Regions from separate parts of the Bryocella sp. genome, predicted to be linked through region 2. Evidence: riboswitches for the same ligand, from Rfam matches in the RefSeq annotation. Region 2 holds a riboswitch; the other holds the start of a gene.
The links. Region 2 has a riboswitch for cobalamin ahead of AC5E6W_RS18815 (TonB-dependent receptor). Riboswitches for the same ligand answer to the same signal wherever they lie in the genome.

Region 1 (4,209 bases), on a different contig from region 2:
GAGCTCTACAGGGCGATCCTGTGCTCAAGCCGGGACTTCTTTCCGAAGCCCATGGTGGGGTGCTCTATGTCGACGAAATCAATCTGCTCCCTGCGCACCTTGGCGACGCGCTGCTCGACACTGCATCGAGCGGAGTTCACGTGGTCGAACGCGAAGGGCTTAGCGCCTCACATGCGGCCGAGTTTGTGCTGCTGGGAAGCATGAACCCTGAAGAAGGTACGCTGCGCCCGCAGCTACTGGATCGCTTCGCACTGGCAGTCGATGTCATGGCTACGCTGGATCCGGACGCGCGACAAACGGTAGTCGAGCGGCGCATCGCCTTTGAGCAGGATCCTGCGGGGTTCCATAGGGAATGGTCGGCCATGGAACAGCAACTCCGCGATCAGGTTAGTAGGGCTCGCGAAAGCTACACTAGCGTTCGTTGCTCAAAAGAGATTCTCGCGATGGTCAGTACCGCCGTGTGCGCGGCGGGAGTGCGTTCGTTGCGCGCGGACCTTGCGGTGGTGCGCGCTTCGATCGCCTATGTCGCGCTGGCCGGAGATGAAATCGTCCGCCCGGAACATGTCGAAGCCGTTTTGCCGCTGGTACTCGCCCACCGAACCCATGACCGCCCCCCGCCAACTCCACCCGGTTCCCCATCACAAGGACCTCAACTGCCGAAGGAGATGACCGAAGCAAAGGATCACCCGGTCCCCGGCGACGCGCTCGCGAGAATCTTCGCCCCGCGCAAGGTGGACGCCTTCGCGCTGCGTCCGGCGTTCCAGGCAGATGCGCGTGGGGTCAGTGCGGCGGTTTCCGCTCCGCAACGTGGCCAGGTGACTGGTGTGCGCCGAACGGAAGAACCCAAGGAGCTCGACCTTCGCGCAACCTTGACTCACACACTGCTGGACTCGGGAAACCTGCAGCCGAGGGTGCAGGACCTGCACGAGCGAATCCGCAGGCCAGCAGCGGGAACGCGATATCTTTTCGTGATCGATTCGAGCGGATCGCATGCGGCCCAGGAGCGCATGCGGCTGGTGAAGGGCGCTGTAGCCAGCCTGCTTTCGCGCTCCTTCAGGAGCGGCGATGAGGTTGCGCTCATCGTCTTCCGCGGGACTTCCGCACAGGTCTTGCTGGAGCCTTCAAAGTTGCTCTCCGAGGCCAACCGCGCGCTCGAGTATCTGCCTACAGGAGGAAGGACACCGCTGGCCCATGCGCTGGATCTCGCGAGGAAGTACATTACGCCATCGACGCTGCTCATCCTCCTCACAGATGGGCGAGCCAATGTGGCTCTTGGAACTGGCGACCCCTGGCAGGAGGTACTGGACATCGCTCGCCAGATCAAGACATATTGTCTCGTGATCGATACGGAGAACTCCTCCGAACGGCTTGGAAGGCCTCGGGAGCTCGCCGAAGCGATGGCTGCTGAATATGCACACTTGGATGTCTCGGGAGGAAATGACGAAGTCGTTGGCGCTTTACAGCGTCTTCCGCTCGCAACGGCAGGATAACGGATCGCTGCGATTGACCCGCATCCGCAGGAACGGTATAACTTTGCTATCTGGTGTTCGGGAAGACGGTGCGAATCCGTCACTACCCCGTAACTGTAAACGCTGAGAGCCTGGCATGAAGGGTCACTGGGATGAAAGTCCTGGGAAGGCCGCCTGGTTCGATGAAGCGTAAGTCAGGAGACCGGCCAGATGAAGATCGGGCTTCATTCAACTTCGCTGGGAGAGTTGAAGAGCATATCCACGCGTCATTCGATCGAATGCCGTGGCATCCGCCTATTACCAATCCCGCTCATTGTCCGGCAGCTTCGTGCGTCCGGATGCAAGGAGCGTTTGTATGCAACAACCTCAGACCACGGCGGCGGTGACGCTCGTGCTCGGCGGCGTCCGCAGCGGTAAGAGCCGGTTCGCGCAAGGCCTGGCCAAGCGTGCCAGCCGTGTCGCTTTCATTGCGACGGCAGAACGCCGCGACGATGCCGAAATGCATGCGAAGATCGAACGTCATCGCGCCGAAAGACCCTCTACATGGACGACCATCGAAGAGCCACTCGATATACCGCGAGTTATTCGCACAGCAGGGCAGGAGTTTGACGTGCTGCTTATCGACTGCCTCACCCTGTTCGCGTCCAACCTGCTGGAAGCGTGCGGCGAAGATGCTGCCAGGCTGCAAGGCTACATCCACGAGTTGTGTGCCGCGCTCAACGCTGCGCCTTGTTCCATCGTCCTCGTGTCAAACGAGGTTGGCAGCGGTGTGGTTCCGGCCTACGAACTCGGGCGGCGCTACCGCGACCTGGTCGGCGAGATCAATCAACGCGTCGCTTCCATCTCCGACACGGTGCTGTTGATGGTCGCGGGACTGCCATTGCCTCTGAAGGGTTCCCTGCCGGAGGCAACCAGGTAATGAGGGGCTTCCTGATTGCCGGCACAGCCAGCGGCGTGGGTAAGACCACAGTCACACTGGCGCTGATCGCTGCCATGCGCCAACGCGGTTTGATCGTTCAGCCCTTCAAGGGCGGACCGGACTTTCTCGATACGGGTCATCACACGCGCATTGCAGGGCGCAGCGCGCGCAACCTCGATACGTGGATGCTGTCTGCTGATTCCAATCGCGACGTGCTGTGCGAGGCCGCTCGCGGTGCCGACGCGGTGATCGTGGAAGGCATGATGGGACTCTTCGACGGTAAGGACGGTGCCACGGAAAATGGAAGCAGCGCGGAGATTGCGAAGCTGCATAAGCTTCCGGTGGTGCTTGTGCTCGATGCCGGAAAAAGCGCACGCAGTATTGCCGCTACCGTGCTTGGCTTCGAGCTCTTCGATCCAACACTTCCCTTAGCGGGTGTGATCCTCAACCGCGTCGCCAACGAGCGTCATTTCCAGATGCTGACCACGGCGATTCTTGCTTCGTGCCGGACACCCGCGTTGGGGTGGCTTCCCCGAGAGCCGCTTATCGCTATCCCCGAGCGGCATCTTGGTTTGCGTACCGCGGAGGAGTCTGACGAGGATGGCGGGGTTGAGCAGCAAATCGAACGGCTCTCGGCCCTGGCGGAGAAGCACCTCGATCTCGAAACGTTGCTTTCTCTTGAATGCGGGCTGGAGTGTTCGCCGGTCCCACAGCTTGACCCTGAGACAAGAGAACCACGCATCCGCGTTGGCGTCGCGAGAGACCGCGCCTTCTGCTTCTACTATGAGGACAACCTCGACCTTCTGCGCCAACATGGGGCCGAGATCGTGCCGTTCAGCCCCATGCTGGATGTTTGCCTTCCGGAAGATCTGGACGCCCTTTATCTGGGGGGCGGATACCCGGAACTCTATGGTCGCAAGCTCAGCGAGAACGGGTCGATGCTTGCGTCCATGCGGGCCTTTGCAGCGACCGATCGTCCGATCTATGCGGAGTGCGGAGGGATGATCTACCTGGGTCAGCAACTCACCACCACCAACGGCGAGACGTACACGATGGCCGGGCTGCTTCCGCTTGCAACTGGGTTGACCGCAAAGCTGATGCACTTCGGATACGTCACTACGGAACTTACTCGCGATTGCCTGCTCGGCGCTTGCGGCACGGTGTTGCGCGGTCATAGTTTTCACTACTCGTGCATTACGCGGACGGAGCCGATGACAACCAGCTACCGCGTGCGGTATTCCCTTTCCAATCGCGAAGAAGACGAAGGCTTCAGTCTAGGCAACATCCTCGCGAGCTACATTCATATTCACTTTCGCGCAGCGCCCGATGTGCCACGGCATTTCATCGAGGGCGTGCGCTCAATCAAAGCGAAGGAGAGGACGATCGCTTGAAATCAACTTGAGCCGATGCATCGCGATCGGCCCACAACGAAAACCAAACAGCAGGGTGCCGGGAAGAGCGGTGAGAATCCGCCACTACCCCGTAACTGTAAGCGCCGAGAGACATGCAGAAACGCCACTGGAGCTTTGCTCTGGGAAGGCAGCATGGATCGATGAAGCGTGAGTCAGGATACCGGCCCTGCTGCCACCTATCCCGAGGGGGAACATGAAAGCCGTAACAAAGCCATCAGCACGTCCCATGAATGCCGCCAAGTCGAAAGCGGCACTGCGCTCCACCCATTTGGCACTCGCATTCGTCCTCGCCATTGCCGTCATCATTTCACCGTCGTGCGCGCAGCAGCCAAAGACACTGCGAGGAACGGTGCATGATCCTCTCGGCGCACTTGTCGTCGGCGCTTCCGTGGATCTCCTGCAAGGCGAA
Region 2 (4,209 bases):
CGCCATGGATGGCGACCTCCAGCATGATCCAGCCGAGATCCCGGCGTTCCTGTCCAAGCTCGAAGAGGGCTACGACGTGGTGAGTGGCTGGCGCGCGCAGCGTGCGGACAATGTGGTGATGCGGCGCATCCCATCGACCATCGCCAATTGGCTGATGGCGCGGCTGTCGGGAGTCGACATCCACGACTTTGGAACCACCTTCAAGGCCTACCGCCGGGAGGTCATCCGCAACGTGCCGCTGTATGGCGAGATGCATCGCTTCATCCCGGCGCTCGCGAGCTGGTATGGAGCGTCGATCTGCGAGATCCCGATCTCCAATCCTGCACGTGAATCCGGCAAGAGCCACTACGGCATCTCGCGCACCTTCCGCGTGATGTTCGATCTGCTCACAATCCGGTTCCTGCTGAAGTACATGACGCGGCCGCTGCACTTCTTCGGCGGCCTGGGCGCGCTGGGCCTCGTCTCCGGCGCGGGCATTGCGATGTGGCTGCTTGTGCTGAAGCTGGTCACCGGGCAGAGCGTCGTCGGACTCCATGGACCCTGGTTCATCATCGCTGCGGTCCTGTTGCTCGGCAGCATCCAGATGATAGGCTTCGGCCTGCTGGGTGAACTGCAGGTGCGCCACTACTTCACGGACTCCGCGCGGACGCCGTATGTCATCGACCGCGTGGTGCGGCTGAAGCCCAGCGAAGAGAGCATGACCCGTTAGCGCACAACGCGTATCCCTATTCTCCCAAGAGACAACCTAGACATGTACGCAATTGTGATTTCGCATACGGGCGACCCCGAGGTACTTCAACTCGTGGAGGTCGATGACCCGAAGCCTGCCGCTGGACAGCTACTGGTGAAGGTGCACGCCGCGGGCGTGAACTTCATCGACACGTATCTGCGCGAGGGCCGCTATCCCGTGCCGCTGCCGTTTATTCCGGGGCAAGAGGCTTCGGGAACCGTGGTGGAGCTTGGCGAGGGCGTCACCGGGTCCGTGGTTGGCGATCGCGTCGCGTGGGGTGGAAGCCGCGGCACGTATGCGGAGCTCGCCTGCGCTCCGGCATCGGAGTGCGTGAAGGTTCCGGACAGCGTCGATCTCGACACAGCTGCTGCGCTGCTGACGCAGGGCCTTACGGCTCACTATCTCTCGCATGACACCTACGCGATCCAGCCTGGCGATACAGTGCTGGTGCATGCCGGTGCTGGCGGGGTGGGGTTGCTGCTGACGCAGGTCGCGAAGATGCTGGGGGCGAAGGTGATCACAACGGTCTCTACCGAGGAGAAGGCCGAGCTATCGCGTGGCGCAGGTGCAGACTTCGTCATCAACTACACGACCGAGAGCTTCGTCGATCAGGTGAAGGAGATTACCGGAGGCAAGGGATTGCCGGTGGTGTATGACTCCGTGGGCAAGACGACCTTTGAGGACTCGCTGAAGTGTTTGCGCCCGCGTGGCCTGATGGCGCTCTATGGAGCTTCCAGCGGCGCTGTCCCTGCCATGGATCCCATTCGGCTCATGACGGGGTCGCTCTATCTCACGCGGCCGACGCTGAAGGACTACGTGCCCACTCGCGAAGAGCTGGAGCGGCGTGCCGGCGACCTCTTCCGCTGGATCGCAGAAGGCAAGCTGAAGGTTCGCATCGGCCATCGTTATCCACTCGCAGAGGCGCCACAAGCTCACATCGACTTGGCAGGTCGCAAAACCACAGGTAAGATCCTGCTGCTGCCGTAGGCGCGAATCCTGAATTCGAGGATCGCACGGGCCCGATTCTCCACGGCCGAGGGCTCTCGTACACTGGAAGCTCAGCCTATTCTTCGCGACCGCGCACCTGCGCCTCGTGAACCCTTCAACTGCTACCCGCTGGCGAATGTTCGGGAAGCGCGGTGAAACTCCGCCACTGCCCCGCAACTGTGAAGCGCGTACCTGCAGCGATGCTGCAGGTGAGGCCGGACCGAAGCTCCCACTGGTTGCCTTCGCGCATCGGGAAGGGAAGGCTTCTCTACAAGGTCCAGCCCGTAACCGCGCCAGTCAGGAGACCGGTTCGTCTGCGTACAGCCTGCCACGCCTCCGAAGGGGAGGTGAGGAGAACCTATGACATCCTTCGTTTCGTGCCGCCATCGAGCGGCTGCAACCTCCTTTCCCAATCGACGATCATTTCGCACTGCAGCGGCCTTCGCCGTGGCGCTGCTTGGTATGCACGCGGCCCATGCTGTTGTGGTCCGGGGCCGCGTCACGGACGCGCTCGGCGCTCCACTCTCCGGCGCTCGCGTGCAGCTGATCGAGAATGGCAAGTCCGTGGCCTTCGCGTATGCGGGGACGGATGGCTCCTATGAGATCCGCTACTCCAACGCCGGCCGGTTTACGCTGCTGGGCTCGGGCTCGCCGTTTCTGCCGTACGTCAGCCCCGACTTCTACGGCGGAGCCACCGACGTCCTGCAACAGGACGTGGTGCTGGCGATGAACACCGTGCGCCAGGACATTTCGGTGAGCGCGACGGGTATTCCTACGCCGCTGCCGCAGCTGACCTCTCCCGTCACGGTGATTCCGGGCGACCTCTTCGCCGACCAGCTTGGCGTGAACGACCTGGTGCGCCAGTCGCCGGGAGCGTTCGTGGTGCAGACGGGCGAGGCTGGCGGCGTGACGTCGCTGTTCCTGCGTGGAGGCAACTCCACCGCGAACCTGGTGACGATCGATGGGATTCCTGCGGAAGATGTCGGCGGCACGTTCGACTATGGCAATGTGAGCTCGACCGCTATCAGCCGGATGGAGATCTATCGCGGACCCAACTCTGCACTCTTCGGCACCGATGCCGGCGCGGGAGTCGTCACCATCGAGACGCAGCGCGGCACCACGCTGAAGCCGGTGCTGAACTACTCGGGCGACGCGGGCACGTTGCACGAGTGGCGTGACGAGCTGACCGGCGGAGGCACATGGCAGCGGCTGGACTACTTCGGCGGCTTCTCACGCTTCGACATGTCGAACGCCGTGCCCAACGACCGCTATCACAATGCCACAGCCGTCGGAAACCTGGGCTATGACTTTGACGGCAATACCACGCTGCGTTTCACCATCCGCCGCACGGTTTCACGTGCGGGGCTTCCTGGCGGGTACGACTTCCAGGGCCTCGCCGAGGCGGGCCATCAGGCCGATCAGGATCTCTACAGCGGCATCACGCTGGAGAACCGCTTCCACGACAAGTGGCACAACCTCGTGCGCTACGGCATCGCGCGCAAGCGTGAGCAGGCCGACGAAGGCAATCCAGTAGGAGTGGCTGGCGGCTTCGGCTATGTAGGCAATGTGGTGACGATCCGCGGCGCCAATGGCTACACGGCGACGGGCCAGGCCCAGCTGTTCTTCGGCAACAACGACGACCAGGCCTCCAATCGCGACCAGCTCTATTACCAGAGCGACTATTCGTGGTCGCCGCATCTGATCGGACTCTTCGGCTTCCGCTACGACAATGAGCGGGGCGCGTTCAACGACTATCTTCCTGCCTATGCCTACGTAGAGAACGAGAAGGTGCGGCGCACTAACTTCGAATACAACCTTGGCTTCCAGGGCGAGTTCTGGAACCGGCTCTTCTACTCGGTTGGAGGTGCGGTAGAGAAGAATCACCTCTACGGTATCGCGGGAACACCGCGTTTTGGCCTGAGCTATGTTCCAGTGCGACCCAAGGCGGGTTGGTTCCATGGCACGAGGTTGCGCGCTAACGCCGCCACGGGCGTGCAGGAGCCGACGCTTGCGCTCGAGTACTCGAGCCTGTACCAGCAGCTGCTTTCGATTGGTGATACCGCGGACATTGAGGCGTATCACATTAGGCCGCAGTCGGCGGAGCGCTCGCGCACGTATGACGTCGGTGTGGACCAGAACATCCTCGGCGAAAAGCTGGTTCTGAAGGGTGGCTACTTCCACAACGTCTTCGATCGCCAGCTGGAGGGCGTCAGTGCAACGGCATTGAGCCAGTATTTCAACTACACGTTCGCTCCTTCGACGTTGTATTCGGCGTATGTGAACTCGCTGGCGTATCGCGCTCAGGGCGCGGAGCTGGAACTCGTGTGGCAGCCTCTGCCGCGCCTGCTGGTGCGCGGCGGTTACACGTACCTCGATGCTCAGGTGTTGCAGTCGTTCGCGTCGGATGCGGTGGAGGCTAACAGCGGAGCGCCGACCATCAATCCGGCGTTTCCGAATATTGCGATTGGCGCCGAAAGTCCACTGGTGGGAGC

Region 1: it holds a riboswitch for cobalamin, as region 2 does, so the genes downstream of both, cobU (bifunctional adenosylcobinamide kinase/adenosylcobinamide-phosphate guanylyltransferase) here and AC5E6W_RS18815 (TonB-dependent receptor) in region 2, are expected to answer to the same signal.

Annotation. Positions count from the first base shown of each region.
Region 1 covers NZ_JBMHYI010000060.1:12,708-16,916, forward strand. Annotated here, with positions in the region: gene AC5E6W_RS17375 (VWA domain-containing protein) at 1-1,490, shown strand, start outside; cobalamin riboswitch at 1,525-1,694, shown strand; gene cobU (bifunctional adenosylcobinamide kinase/adenosylcobinamide-phosphate guanylyltransferase) at 1,753-2,388, shown strand; gene AC5E6W_RS17385 (cobyrinic acid a,c-diamide synthase CobB) at 2,388-3,779, shown strand; cobalamin riboswitch at 3,816-3,983, shown strand; gene AC5E6W_RS17390 (TonB-dependent receptor) at 3,994-4,209, shown strand, end outside.
Region 2 covers NZ_JBMHYI010000064.1:19,707-23,915, reverse strand. Annotated here, with positions in the region: gene AC5E6W_RS18825 (glycosyltransferase family 2 protein) at 1-709, shown strand, start outside; gene AC5E6W_RS18820 (quinone oxidoreductase family protein) at 752-1,717, shown strand; cobalamin riboswitch at 1,835-2,045, shown strand; gene AC5E6W_RS18815 (TonB-dependent receptor) at 2,078-4,209, shown strand, end outside.